Regions from separate parts of the Streptomyces sp. NBC_00158 genome, predicted to be linked through region 2. Evidence: riboswitches for the same ligand, from Rfam matches in the RefSeq annotation. Region 2 holds a riboswitch; each other region holds the start of a gene.

Region 1 (4,292 bases), 1.7 Mb from region 2:
CCTCCACCTCCAGGGTGGCGTACGCGGGCCCGCCCAGGATCTGCACGACGCCGAAGGAGCTGAACGTGAACAGGAACACCATCAGCGAGGCCGCGGCCACCGCCGGCCCGAGCGCGGGCAGCGTCACCCGCCGCCACGCCGCGAACCGCCCGGCGCCCAGCACCCGGGCGGCCTCCTCCTGGCGCGGGTCCAGCTGCGCCCAGAGGCCGCCGACGGTCCGCACCACGACGGCGTAGTTGAAGAAGACGTGGGCGAGCAGGATCGCCCACACGGTGGTGTCCAGCCGGACGCCCCACAGCTCGTCGAGCAGCCCGCCCCGGCCGACCAGCGCCAGGAAGGCACTGCCGACGACCACGGTCGGCAGCACGAAGGGGACGGTGACCAGCGCGCGCAGCAGCTGCTTGCCGGGGAACTCCAGCCGCGCGAACACGTACGCGCCCGGCAGCGCCAGGAGCAGGGTGAGGGCGGTCGAGGCGAGCGCCTGCCAGGTGGTGAACCACAGCACGCCGGCGATGTCGGGCCGGGCGAGGACCTCGCCGATCCGGCCGAACTGCCAGCCCTCGTCCGTCTTGAGCCCGCGGCCGACGATCGCGGCGACGGGGTAGGCGAAGAACAGTCCGAAGAAGGCGAGCGGCACGGCCATCAGAGCGAGTCTGACGGCCGTGGCGCGCCCGCCCCCCGCGGTAAGGCGCTCTACTTCACGACGAGCGAGGACCACGTCTTGACCCACTGCTCACGGTTCTTGGCGATGGCCTCCGGAGCGACGTTCTCCGGCTTGTCGACCACGACGCCGTGCTTCGTGAACAGCTCCGGCAGCTTCGCGTCCTTGACGACCGGGTTCACGAACATCTGGAGCGGCATGTCCTCCTGGAACTTCTTGGAGACCAGGAAGTCGATGAGGGCCTTGCCGCCCTCCTCGTTCTTCGCACCCTTGAGCAGGCCCGCGAACTCGATCTGGCGGAAGCAGGTGCCGGTGGCCACGCCCGTGGGCGCCTCGGCCGGCTGCGGCTCGCCGTAGAGGACCTCGACCGGCGGGCTGGAGGCGTAGGAGACGACCAGCGGGCGGTCGCCCTTGGCCTTCTTGCCGCCGGCGGAGCCGGAGAACCGCTCGTTGTAGGCCTGCTCCCAGCCGTCGACGACCTCGACGCCGTTGGCCTTGAGCTTGGTCCAGTAGTCCTTCCAGCCCTCCTCGCCGTACTTGCCGACGGAGGCGAGGAGGAAGCCGAGGCCGGGCGAGGAGGTCGCGGCGTTCTCGGTGACCAGCAGGTTCTTGTACTCGGGCTTGAGCAGGTCGTCCAGCGTCTGCGGCGGGGCGATCTTCTTGTCGGCGAAGTACGCCTTGTCGTAGTTGACGCAGATGTCGCCGGAGTCGACCGGGGTGACGCGGTGCTGCTTGTCGAGGACGTACTCGGGCTTCACCGTGTCCAGGCCCTTGGCCTCGTACGGCGTGAAGACGCCGTTGTCGAGGGCGCGCGAGAGCAGGGTGTTGTCGACGCCGAAGAAGACGTCGCCGCGCGGGGAGCCCTTGGTGAGGATCTCCTGGTTGAGGGCGGCGCCGGCGTCACCGGACTTCAGCACCTTGACGGTGTAGCCGCTCTGCTGCTCGAACTCCTTGAGGACCGTGTCGGTCACGTTGAAGGAGTCGTGGGAGACGAGCGTGACGGTCTTGGACTTCGGGGCGTCGGTCGCGCCCGCGGACTTGTCCTTGGCGTCGCCGCCGCCGCAGGCACTGAGCGTGGTGACGCCGAGCGCGGCCGCGAGCGCGGCGCCCGCGATCTTCCTGGTGGTGCTCACTGGTGATTCCTCCTGGGATGACCAGGAGAAGACGCGGCCCTGCCCGGCGCTCTGTGGGAGCGGACGCCGGGCAGGGCGCAACAGCTTGAGTGGTGACCGAACTTCCTACCCCGAATGACCGGGGCGAGGTTCAGAGGGTCTGCGGATGACGGATACCGCACTCTCAGCGCTGTGGCGCTCCCCTGTCGGAATATGCAATTGGTTCGGCCACAGGGTACCCCTGCGGCCGATTCACGCGGACGCCCGTCCGGAATCTATCGTTCCGAGGCGGCGAGCTGGCCGCACGCGCCGTCGATCTCCTGGCCGCGGGTGTCGCGGACGGTCACGGGCACCCCGTGGCGGGCGATCGCCTCGACGAAGGCCTTCTCGTCCTCGGGGCGGGAGGCGGTCCACTTCGAGCCCGGCGTCGGGTTCAGCGGGATCAGGTTGACGTGTACGCGCTTGCCCTTGAGCAGGCGGCCCAGCAGGTCGCCGCGCCAGGCCTGGTCGTTGATGTCGCGGATCAGGGCGTACTCGATGGAGATGCGGCGGCCGGACTTCTCCGCGTACTCCCAGGCCGCGTCGAGGACCTCGCGGACCTTCCAGCGGGTGTTCACCGGGACGAGGGTGTCGCGCAGCTCGTCGTCCGGGGCGTGCAGCGAGACCGCGAGGCGGCACTTGAAGCCCTCGTCGGCGAACCGCAGCATCGCCGGGACCAGGCCGACGGTGGAGACGGTGATGCCGCGCTGCGACAGGCCCAGGCCGTCGGGCTCCGGGTCGGTGAGGCGGCGGATGGCGCCGACGACGCGCTTGTAGTTCGCCAGCGGCTCGCCCATGCCCATGAAGACGATGTTGGACAGCCGGGCCGGGCCGCCGGGGACCTCGCCGTCGCGCAGGGCGCGCATGCCGTCGACGATCTGGTGCACGATCTCGGCGGTGGAGAGGTTGCGGTCCAGGCCGGCCTGGCCGGTGGCGCAGAACGGGCAGTTCATGCCGCAGCCGGCCTGCGAGGAGATGCACATCGTCACCCGGTCGGGGTAGCGCATCAGCACGGACTCGACGAGCGTGCCGTCGTGCAGCTTCCACAGGGTCTTGCGGGTGGTGTCGTCGTCGCAGCTGATGTGCCGCACGACGTTCATGAGCTCCGGCAGCAGCTCCTGCTGGAGCTTCTCGCGCGAGGCGGCGGGGATGTCGGTCCACTCGGCCGGGTCGTGCGCGTAGCGGGCGAAGTAGTGCTGGGAGAGCTGCTTGGCCCGGAACGGCTTCTCGCCGATCGCGGCCACGGCCTCACGGCGCTCGGCCGGGGTGAGGTCGGCGAGGTGCCGGGGCGGCTTCTTCGCTCCGCGGGGCGCGACGAAGGTGAGCTCGCCCGGAACGGGACGCGGGGCCATGCGGTACTCCTCGGTACGACGGGGTGGGGGTCACCCCGCGCGTGCAGGGCCGGTCCGCGGCCACTCGGCCGCCGGACGGAAAGGGCGCGCCGCGTGAACACGGCGCGCCCTCCAGGATAACCCGGCCCCGACCCGTAAGCCGGTGCTCCGCCCCCGGGCCCATGGGCCCGGGGCGCCACCTCAGCCGGTACCGACGAACGCGGCCAGCAGCAGCCACACCACCGGGGCGGTCGGCAGCAGGGAGTCCAGGCGGTCCATGATGCCGCCGTGGCCCGGGAGCAGTGTGCCCATGTCCTTGATGCCCAGGTCACGCTTGATCATCGACTCGCCGAGGTCACCCAGGGTGGCGGAGACCGCCACCGCGAGGCCCAGCAGCAGGCCCTGCCACCAGGCACCGCCGTCGATCAGGAACTCCATGCACAGCGCGCCGGCCACCATCGCGAAGGCCACCGCTCCGAAGAGCCCCTCGCGGGTCTTGCCGGGGCTGATGCGCGGGGCGAGCTTGGTCTTGCCGAAGCGCCAGCCGACCGCGTACGCCCCGGTGTCGCTGACCACGGTCAGCACCAGGAAGGTCACCACCCGCTGCGGGCCGTCGTCGGGGGTCAGCAGCATCGCGACGAAGGTGGCCAGGAAGGGCACGTAGAACGCCGCGAAGACGCCGGCCGTGACGTCCTTGAGGTAGTCCTCGGGAGGCTCGGTCATCCTCCACACGAGGACGGCCAGCGCGGTGAGCGCCATCGCCACCCACGCGCCCTCGGCCCCGCGGACGTACCCGGCGATGATCATCGCCGCGCCGCCGACCGCGAGCGGGACCAGCGGGGCCTTGATGCCCTTCTTCTCCTGGAGCCGGGAGGTGAGCTCCCACAGGCCGACCACGACCGCGACGACGATGACGCCGACGAAGACGGCCTTCACGATGAACAGCGAAGCGAAGATCACCGCGCCGAGGCCGACGCCGACCCCTATGGCGGCACGCAGATCCCGCCCCGCGCGCTTCTTCTGCGGCGGGGGCGAGGCGTCCTGCGGGGCCTGCGGAGGCGGGGGCGGGGGGCTGGGCATGGGCTCCTGCAACGGCGTCTCGGCGCGGAACGGGGGGCCGCCGACGAAGGCGGCCCCCCGATCGCGTGC
Region 2 (4,292 bases):
TGTTGCCCGAGGCCGCGAACTCGGCGGACTTCTCCGCCATGCCCGCCTCGATCTCATCGGCCTTGAGGTCACCGCCGTGCTCACGGCGGATGTCCTGCGAGATCTTCATGGAGCAGAACTTCGGACCGCACATGGAGCAGAAGTGCGCGGTCTTGGCCGGCTCGGCCGGCAGGGTCTCGTCGTGGAACTCACGGGCCGTGTCGGGGTCGAGGGCCAGGTTGAACTGGTCCTCCCAGCGGAACTCGAACCGCGCGTCCGACAGGGCGTCGTCCCACTCCTGGGCACCCGGGTGGCCCTTGGCCAGGTCCGCCGCGTGCGCGGAGATCTTGTACGTGATGACGCCGGTCTTCACGTCGTCCCGGTTGGGCAGGCCCAGGTGCTCCTTGGGCGTCACGTAGCAGAGCATCGCGGTGCCCCACCAGGCGATCATCGCGGCGCCGATGCCCGAGGTGATGTGGTCGTACGCGGGCGCGACGTCCGTCGTCAGCGGGCCGAGCGTGTAGAACGGCGCCTCCTCGCAGATCTCCTGCTGGAGGTCGATGTTCTCCTTGATCTTGTGCATCGGGACGTGGCCCGGGCCCTCGATCATCGTCTGCACGTTGTGCCGCTTGGCGATGGTGTTCAGCTCGCCCAGGGTCTTCAGCTCCGCGAACTGCGCGGCGTCGTTGGCGTCCGCGATGGAGCCGGGCCGCAGGCCGTCGCCCAGCGAGTACGTGACGTCGTACGTCGCGAGGATCTCGCAGAGCTCCTCGAAGTTCGTGTAGAGGAAGTTCTCCTTGTGGTGCGCCAGGCACCAGGCAGCCATGATCGAACCGCCGCGGGAGACGATGCCGGTCTTGCGACGGGCGGTCAGCGGCACGTACGGCAGCAGCACGCCGGCGTGGACCGTCATGTAGTCGACGCCCTGCTCGGCCTGCTCGATGACCGTGTCCTTGTAGATCTCCCAGGTCAGGTCCTCGGCCCTGCCGTCGGCCTTCTCCAGGGCCTGGTAGAGCGGCACGGTGCCGATCGGGACCGGGGAGTTGCGCAGCACCCACTCGCGGGTGGTGTGGATGTTGCGGCCGGTGGAGAGGTCCATGACCGTGTCGGCACCCCAGCGGGTCGCCCAGGTCATCTTCTCCACCTCCTCCTCGATCGAGGAGGTGACCGCGGAGTTGCCGATGTTGGCGTTGACCTTCACCAGGAACTTCTTGCCGATGATCATCGGTTCGATCTCCGGGTGGTTCACGTTGGCCGGGAGCACCGCGCGGCCTGCGGCGATCTCCTCGCGAACGACCTCGGGGGAGACGTTCTCGCGGATCGCGACGTACTCCATCTCCGGGGTGATCTCGCCCCGGCGGGCATACGCGAGCTGCGTGACGGCGGCGCCGCCGCGGCCCCGGCGGGGCTGGCGCGGACGGCCCGGGAAGACCGCGTCGAGGTTCTTGAGGCCCCCGCGCGGCGAGGTGTGCTTGATGCCGTCGTCCTCGGGGCGGACGGGGCGTCCCGCGTACTCCTCGGTGTCGCCGCGGCCGATGATCCAGTTCTCGCGCAGGGGGGCGAGGCCCCGGCGGACGTCGGTCTCGATCTGCGGGTCGGTGTACGGCCCGGACGTGTCGTAGAGCGTCACGTCCTTGCCGTTGGTGAGGTGGACCTGGCGGACCGGCACCCGGATGTCGGGGCGGGAGCCCGCCACGTAGCCCTTGTGCCAGCCCGGCTGGCGCTCGGTCTGGCCGTCGGCGTCCTGGCTGACGGCAGGCGTGCGTGCGTCCTGAATGGTCATGAGACCTATCTCCCTACGCCGGCATTACCCGGTAACAGGTTCGGCGGTCGACGCAGCCTCCTCCCGTACGCATTCTCATGCGCGTACGGTGATCAGCGCCCTCTCAGCCCGGTGCTCCGAGCTCCCGCGTTGTGCAAAGTAGCCCCCACGTTAGCGTCGTGTGTGGCGTGCTGAACAGTGGGCCCCCTCATCTCTTGCGATGATCTGCCGGTGACGTCCTCGCCGCAGCCTCCCCACGAGCCCACAGAGCCCTTGGGCCACACCGGCCACGAGCATGCGTCCCACGGGCATGCCGCAGCCTCCTCCCACGGGCATTCGCACGGCCAAGGACACGGCCACGGTCATGGCCACAGCCATGGCCACGGGCCGGCCGCTCCGGTCTCCAAGCACCTGCGCAAGGTGATCGCCGCCGTACTGATCCCCTTCGCCGCCGCCGTCTTCGTCGGCATGGCCGTGCTCTGGCCCGGCGGAGCCCCCGCGCACGAGCGCACCGGGGTGGGCTTCGACCGGCAGACCCAACAGGGCAAGGTCGTCGCTCTCGCGAAGGTCGACTGCAAATCGGTGAACGCCGCGCAGGTCCCTCCCACTGGCGACACCTCCACCCCCGAGGGACGCGAGGCGCAGGCCGCCCGGACCGGCGAGTGCAAGAAGGCCACCGTCGAGGTGACCAGCGGACCGGAGCAGGGCCGGGCCTTCTTCGAGATCGTCCAGCCGGGTGCGCCGCGGCAGTTGGAGAAGGGGCAGGAGGTGGTGGTGGCGTACGCGCCGGACGCTCCCCGGGACCTCCAGTACTCGGTGATCGACCTGAACCGGAAGTTCCCGATGGCGCTGCTGGCCGGCATCTTCGCCGTCGCGGTCGTCGTGGTCGGCCGGATGCGCGGCCTCTTCGCCCTCATCGCGCTCGTCGTCAGTTTCGGGGTGCTGACGCTCTTCATCCTCCCGGCGATCCTGCAGGGCTCCAACCCGCTGCTCGTGGCGGTCATCGGCGCCAGCGCGATCATGCTGATCGCCCTCTACATGTGCCACGGGCTGACGGCGAGGACCTCGGTCGCCGTCCTCGGCACGCTGGTCTCGCTCCTGCTGATCGGGCTGCTGGGCTCGCAGTTCATCGGCTGGGCGTTCCTGAGCGGCAACACGGACGACAACACCGGGCTGATCCACGGGCTCTACCCGAACATCGACATGAGCGGTTTGCTGCTCGCAGGCGTGATCATCGGATCCCTGGGCGTGCTCGACGACGTGACCGTCACTCAGACCTCGGCCGTCTGGGAACTCCACCAGGCCGACCCGGACATGGGTCCGCGCGCCCTGTACCGGGCCGCCATCCGGATCGGCCGCGACCACATCGCCTCGGTGGTGAACACCCTCGTCCTGGCGTACGCGGGCGCCGCGCTGCCGCTCCTGCTGCTGTTCTCGATCGCGAACAGCAGCATGGGCACGGTGGCCAACAGCGAGCTGGTCGCGGAGGAGATCGTACGGACCCTCGTGGGCTCGATCGGGCTCGTGGCCTCGGTGCCGGTGACCACGGCGCTCGCGGCCCTGGTGGTCTCAGCCGACCGGCCCGGCGCGGCCGGCGGAACGACCGGGAGCCCGGCGGCGGCCCCGGCCCGCGGCGGCCGGGGCCGCCGCCGGCGCAAGCGCTGAGGAGGGGCGGGGCCCGGGCCGAGGCTCGTGGGGCCCTGCCTCAGCCCGCCTTCCGCTCGTCGTGCTGCGACTCGGAGAGGATCTTTCCGAGTGCCTGGTCGAGGCTCTCCTCGAAGTCGCCGAGGTTGCGCTCCTGACCGAGCGGAACGAGCCGGTCGGTCCGGTCCAGGAACGCGACGAGCGGCCCCGCGCCGGCCCGGAACAGGGCCCGGTCGCCACCGACCTGAAGCCGGATGTGGACGTCGGACAGCTCGTCCGGATCGGTGGGCGCGATGTGCACGTCACCGTCACCACTGGGCTTGTTGATGCCGTCGAGAAGCAGCTCCCGGCCGAACGCCCAGGTCACCGGCGCATCTCCGGGAAGGTGGAAGGTCAGACGTACCGCGTAGGGGTCACGGGCCTCGTACCGGAGCTCGACCGGGATCCGGAACGCGAGCTCCTCGGAAACGAGGAAGCTCATCATGACCTCTGCCTGTACCGACTCGCGCATTGCCTACCCCGCTGTAGTGGAAGTGGCCAGGAATGATCCCCCAGGGCCGTCTTGACAAGGGTGGTGGAAGCGCCAGCAGATCACAAGGAGTGAGTTTTCAGATACTGATAGAGAAGGAGAGGGTGCTCAACAGCGCGCCTACTTCACTCCGTAGTCGATCAACCACATAGAGCAATCGGTCTTCTTGGTGCACAGGAAGGGAAACCGCCATGGTCGCGGCGGCATCGCCGGCCGTGATCGGGATGGCGGCGCACACCGTTCCGAGCGCGTACTCCTGACGCTCCGTAACCGGCTGCATCCGTTCCAGGGACCCGATCCGCTGCTCCAACGCGTGCATGTCCCGGACCGTGTAGGGCGTGATGCTCTCGACCGGGTGCCGGTCGTAGTAGTCCCGGC
Region 3 (4,292 bases), 1.7 Mb from region 2:
GCCCTCGTCGACCAGGACCTCCGCGGCGTCGAGCAGCTCGACGCCGTCGGGGAGCAGGGTGCGCTCGTCGGCGACGACCTCCAGCTTGATCCAGTCGGTGCCGAGTGCCTCCCGTGCCAGCCGGGCGGTGAGGACGGCCTCGCCGGCGGTGAAGCAGCCGGCGGTGTTGGGGAGGACGGCGATGTCCAGCTTGGACAGGACCGACAGGACGGATCCCTGGACGGTGGGGTCCAGGCGGCGCATGGCCACCGTGGTGAGTTCGGTCCCGGAGGCGATGAGGGCGCGTTCGAGGATGTCGAGGCTCGGGGCTCCGCCCGTGCCCATGATCAGGCGGGAGGAGAAGGTCCGGCCGCCCAGGGTGAAGACGTCGTCAGCCATGTGTTCAGCCTCCCTGGACCGCGGTGAGGATCTCGATCCGGTCGCCTTCGCCCACCGAGGTGGCGGGCCACTGTCCGCGCGGGACGACGGTCTCGTTGAGGGCGGCGGCCACGCCGGAGGGGGCGGTGGTGAGGGTGGCGACCACCGCGTCGAGGGTGGTGCCGGCCGCGATCTCGCGCGGCTCGCCGTTGACGGAGATGGTCATGCGTAGGACTCCTGACGCGTGGAGGAGAAGCGGCGCGGGGTGAAGGGGCGGGCGATCTCCGGCACGGTGCCGGTGGTCAGCAGTTCCGCCATCACGTCGCCGGTGAGCGGGGTGAGCAGGACCCCGTTGCGGTAGTGCCCGGTGGCCAGGTGCAGGCCGGGGAGGTTGGTGGGGCCGAGGAGCGGGGCGTTGTCGGGGGAGCCGGGGCGCAGGCCGGCCCGGGTCTCGACGAGCGGCAGTTCGGTGATGCCGGGGACCAGTTCGTGGGCGTCGCGCAGCAGTTCGTAGACCCCGCCGGCGGTGACGGTGGTGTCCCAGCCGAGTTCCTCGCTGGTGGCTCCGACGACGAGTTCGCCGTTCTCGCGGGGCACCAGGTAGACGTGGCTGCCGCGTACGACGGCCCGTACCGTCCGGGAGAGGAAGGGCGCGTAGGCGGGCGGTACGGCGAGGCGCAGCACCTGTCCCTTGACCGGGCGTACGGGCGGTACCGCGTCCGCGGGTACGCCGGCCAGCCGGCCGCTGAGCGAGCCCGCGGCGAGTACGACCTGGTCGGCGTGCAGCTGCGTGCCGTCGTCGAGGAGGGCTCCGCAGGCCCGGTCGGCGGTGACGAGGAGCCGCTGCGCGCGGGCCCGGTGGATGGTCACGCCCGCTCGTTCGCAGGCGGCGAGCAGGGCGTCGGCGAGCCGGCGGGGGTCGACCTGGTGGTCGCCGTCGACGCGCAGGCCGCCGCGTACGCCGGGGGCGAGCATCGGTTCGAGGCGGCGGCATTCGCGGCCGGTGAGCCATTCGGACTCCAGGCCGCAGCGGCGCTGGAGGGCGTGGAGTTCCCGCAGGTGGAGGCGGTCGTCGGCGTCGAGGGCGACGGCGAGGGTGCCGCAGGCGCGGTAGCCGAGGTCGATGCCGCCGCTGGCTTCGGTGAGCTCGGCGGCGAAGTCGGGGTAGCGGGCGGCGGAGGCGACGTTGAGGCCGAGGAGGGTCTCCTCGCCGTAGTGGAGCTCGGTGACGGCGGCGAGCATGCCGGCGGCGACGCGGGCGGCGCCGCCCCCGGGGTCGGGGTCGGCGAGTGCGGTGCTCAGGCCGTGCCGGGCCGCCCGCCAGGCGGTGACCAGGCCGATGATGCCGCCCCCGATGACGAGGACGTCGGATCCCTTGTCGGATCCGTTCCGAGATGAGTGCATGGGCGTCCAGCCCCTCCCTTCGCCGGCATGACCCGGATCAGGTTCGTACGGTCGGAGGCCGGCCAGCCTCCCTCTCAGCCCGGTGCGCCCGGACTCCCGCGATAGGTACGGTGGCCAGGTTAACCCCGGCGCCGGGGTCGGGTAAGGCTGCCTCCCCGCTGCCGGGCGGACGATCTCCACGCCCCCTGTTCCTGACGGCCCGTCAGTTCACTAGGGTGGGCCGCGTGAGTGAGCAGACGGAACAGCAGACGGAACAGCAGACGGAACAGACGAACCCCGGTGTCGTGATCGTGGGCGCCGGAATGGCCGGCGTGCAGACCGCCGTGGCCCTGCGGGAACAGGGCTACGAGGGCCCCGTGACCCTGCTGGGCGCCGAACCCCACCAGCCCTACGACCGGCCCCCGCTCTCCAAGGCGGTATTGCTCGGCAAGGCCGAGGACTCCGCGTTCGAGGTGGACTTCGAGGGCCTGCGCATCGACCTGCGCCTCGGCACCGAGGTCACGGGGCTGCGGGCCGGGGCCCGCGAGGTCGACACCGAGGCCGGTCCGGTTCCGTACGAGGTCCTCGTGCTGGCCACCGGAGCCGTGCCGCTGACCCTGCCCGGCACCGAGGGGGTCCCCGGCGTCCACCTGCTGCGCACCCTCGACGACGCCGCCCGGCTGCGCCCGGTGCTGGCCGCCGCCCCCGAGGCCGTCGTGGTCGGGGCCGGCTGGATCGGCGCCGAGTTCGCCACCGCGGCCCGCGAGGCCGGCTGCGCCGTCACGGTCGTCGAGGCGGCGGACCGGGTGCTGTCGGGGGCCCTGCCCGCCGAGGTCGCCGAGCCGATGGCCCGGTGGTACGCGGAGGCCGGAGCCACGCTGCTCACCGGCGCGAGGGTCGCCGGGATCGAGGAGGGCCGGGTGCTGCTGGCGGACGGCCGCGAGCTGCCCGCCGGGGCCGTCGTCGTCGGCATCGGCGCCCGGCCGGCCACCGACTGGCTCGCCGGGACCGGGGTCGAGCTCGGCGCCGACGGCTCGGTCACCGCGGACGCGTACCTGCGCACCTCGCTCCCCGGCGTGTACGCGGTCGGCGACTGCTCCTCCTTCCCGTCGGCCCGCTACGGGACGCGGCTGCTGGTCCACCACTGGGACAACGCCCTCCAGGGCCCCCGGGCCGTCGCTGCGAACGTGCTGGCCGGGGAACCGGTCCAGGTCTACGACCCGGTGCCGTACTTCTGGTCGGAGCAGTTCGGCCGCTTCGTCCAGTACGCGGGCCACCACGGCGGGGCCGACACCCTGCTGTGGCGCGGGGACCCGGCCGGCGCCACCTGGTCGGTGTGCTGGCTGCGCGGGGGCGCGCTGGCAGCCGTGCTGGCCGTGGGCCGCCCCCGGGACCTCGCGCAGGGCCGGAAGCTGATCGAGACCGGTGTGCCCGTGGACCCGGCCAAGGTCGCGGACCCGGCCGTTCCGCTGAAGTCGGCCCTGGCCTGACGCCTCCCGGGGCCGGCCGGACGCGCGGCCCGGCCCCGTCCGGCCCCCGGCCCGGCCCCGGACGGACGGGGCCGGGTACCGGCTGCCCGTCCGAAGTGGCAGGCTTGTGCCCGTGACCGAGATTGACGCAAAGATCGACGCCCTTGTCCCCTCCTGGCTGTACCTCCCCGACATCGCGGAGATGCTCGACATCGAGGTGACCCGGGTCCGCCAGATGGTGAAGGAAGGGCAGCTGATCGCCGTACGGCGGGGCGAGAACCGCGCCCTGCAGGTGCCGGCGCAGTTCATCGACGGCGACAAGGTCGTCAAGGGCCTCGTCGGACTGCTGACCGTACTGCGAGACGACCGCTTCTCCGACGAGGAGATGCTGGAGTGGCTCTTCACCGAGGACGCGAGCCTGCCCGGCACCCCCGTGCAGGCGCTGCGGGAGAACCGCGGCACGGAGGTGAAGCGCCGCGCCCAGGCGCTCGCCCTCTGAGCGGCTGATCCACGGATGCGGCGGGCCGGGTAACCTCGGCCCGCCCGCACACCGCACCATCACCACCCGAGGGGTACTCCCATGCAGCAGCTGTCCGACGCCCGGCTCTACCTGTGCACGGACGCACGCAAGCGGCAGGGGGACCTCCCCGAGTTCCTGGACGCCGTCCTGGCCGGCGGAGTCGACATCGTCCAGCTCCGCGACAAGGGCATGGAGGCGGGTGAGGAGCTCGAACACCTCCAGGTCTTCGCCGAGGCCGCCCGCCGCCACGGCAAGCTCCTCGCCGTCAACGACCGCGCCGACGTCGCGCACGCCATCGGCTCCGACGTCCTGCACCTCGGCCAGGGCGACATCCCCGTCCCCGCCGCCCGCGCCATCCTCGGCGACGGGGTCCTGATCGGCCGCTCCTGCCACGCCGAGTCCGAGGTGGACGCCGCCGTCGCCGAGCCCGGAGTGGACTACTTCTGCACCGGCCCGTGCTGGCCCACCCCCACCAAGCCCGGCCGCCACGCCCCCGGACTCGACCTCGTCCGGTACGCGGCCTCCCTCGCCCAGGAGCGCCCCTGGTTCGCCATCGGCGGCAT

Evidence for each region. A riboswitch is a leader RNA that binds a small molecule or an ion and turns the genes downstream of it on or off. The one in region 2 is predicted to bind thiamine pyrophosphate.
Region 1: another riboswitch for thiamine pyrophosphate. It lies ahead of OG553_RS08300 (thiamine ABC transporter substrate binding subunit); the one in region 2 lies ahead of thiC (phosphomethylpyrimidine synthase ThiC).
Region 3: another riboswitch for thiamine pyrophosphate. It lies ahead of thiO (glycine oxidase ThiO); the one in region 2 lies ahead of thiC (phosphomethylpyrimidine synthase ThiC).

What each region holds. Positions count from the first base shown of each region.
Region 1 is NZ_CP108161.1:1,888,191-1,892,482, forward strand. Features, by position in the region: gene OG553_RS08295 (ABC transporter permease) at 1-643, opposite strand, end outside; gene OG553_RS08300 (thiamine ABC transporter substrate binding subunit) at 694-1,794, opposite strand; TPP riboswitch at 1,879-1,988, opposite strand; gene rlmN (23S rRNA (adenine(2503)-C(2))-methyltransferase RlmN) at 2,049-3,164, opposite strand; gene OG553_RS08310 (phosphatidate cytidylyltransferase) at 3,345-4,292, opposite strand, start outside.
Region 2 is NZ_CP108161.1:3,614,695-3,618,986, forward strand. Features, by position in the region: gene thiC (phosphomethylpyrimidine synthase ThiC) at 1-1,762, opposite strand, end outside; TPP riboswitch at 1,756-1,900, opposite strand; gene OG553_RS16610 (YibE/F family protein) at 1,940-3,406, shown strand; gene OG553_RS16615 (SsgA family sporulation/cell division regulator) at 3,447-3,896, opposite strand; gene OG553_RS16620 (IclR family transcriptional regulator) at 3,994-4,292, opposite strand, start outside.
Region 3 is NZ_CP108161.1:5,351,528-5,355,819, forward strand. Features, by position in the region: gene OG553_RS24615 (thiazole synthase) at 1-378, opposite strand, end outside; gene thiS (sulfur carrier protein ThiS) at 383-583, opposite strand; gene thiO (glycine oxidase ThiO) at 580-1,761, opposite strand; TPP riboswitch at 1,759-1,871, opposite strand; gene OG553_RS24630 (NAD(P)/FAD-dependent oxidoreductase) at 1,986-3,230, shown strand; gene OG553_RS24635 (Rv2175c family DNA-binding protein) at 3,343-3,708, shown strand; gene thiE (thiamine phosphate synthase) at 3,790-4,292, shown strand, end outside.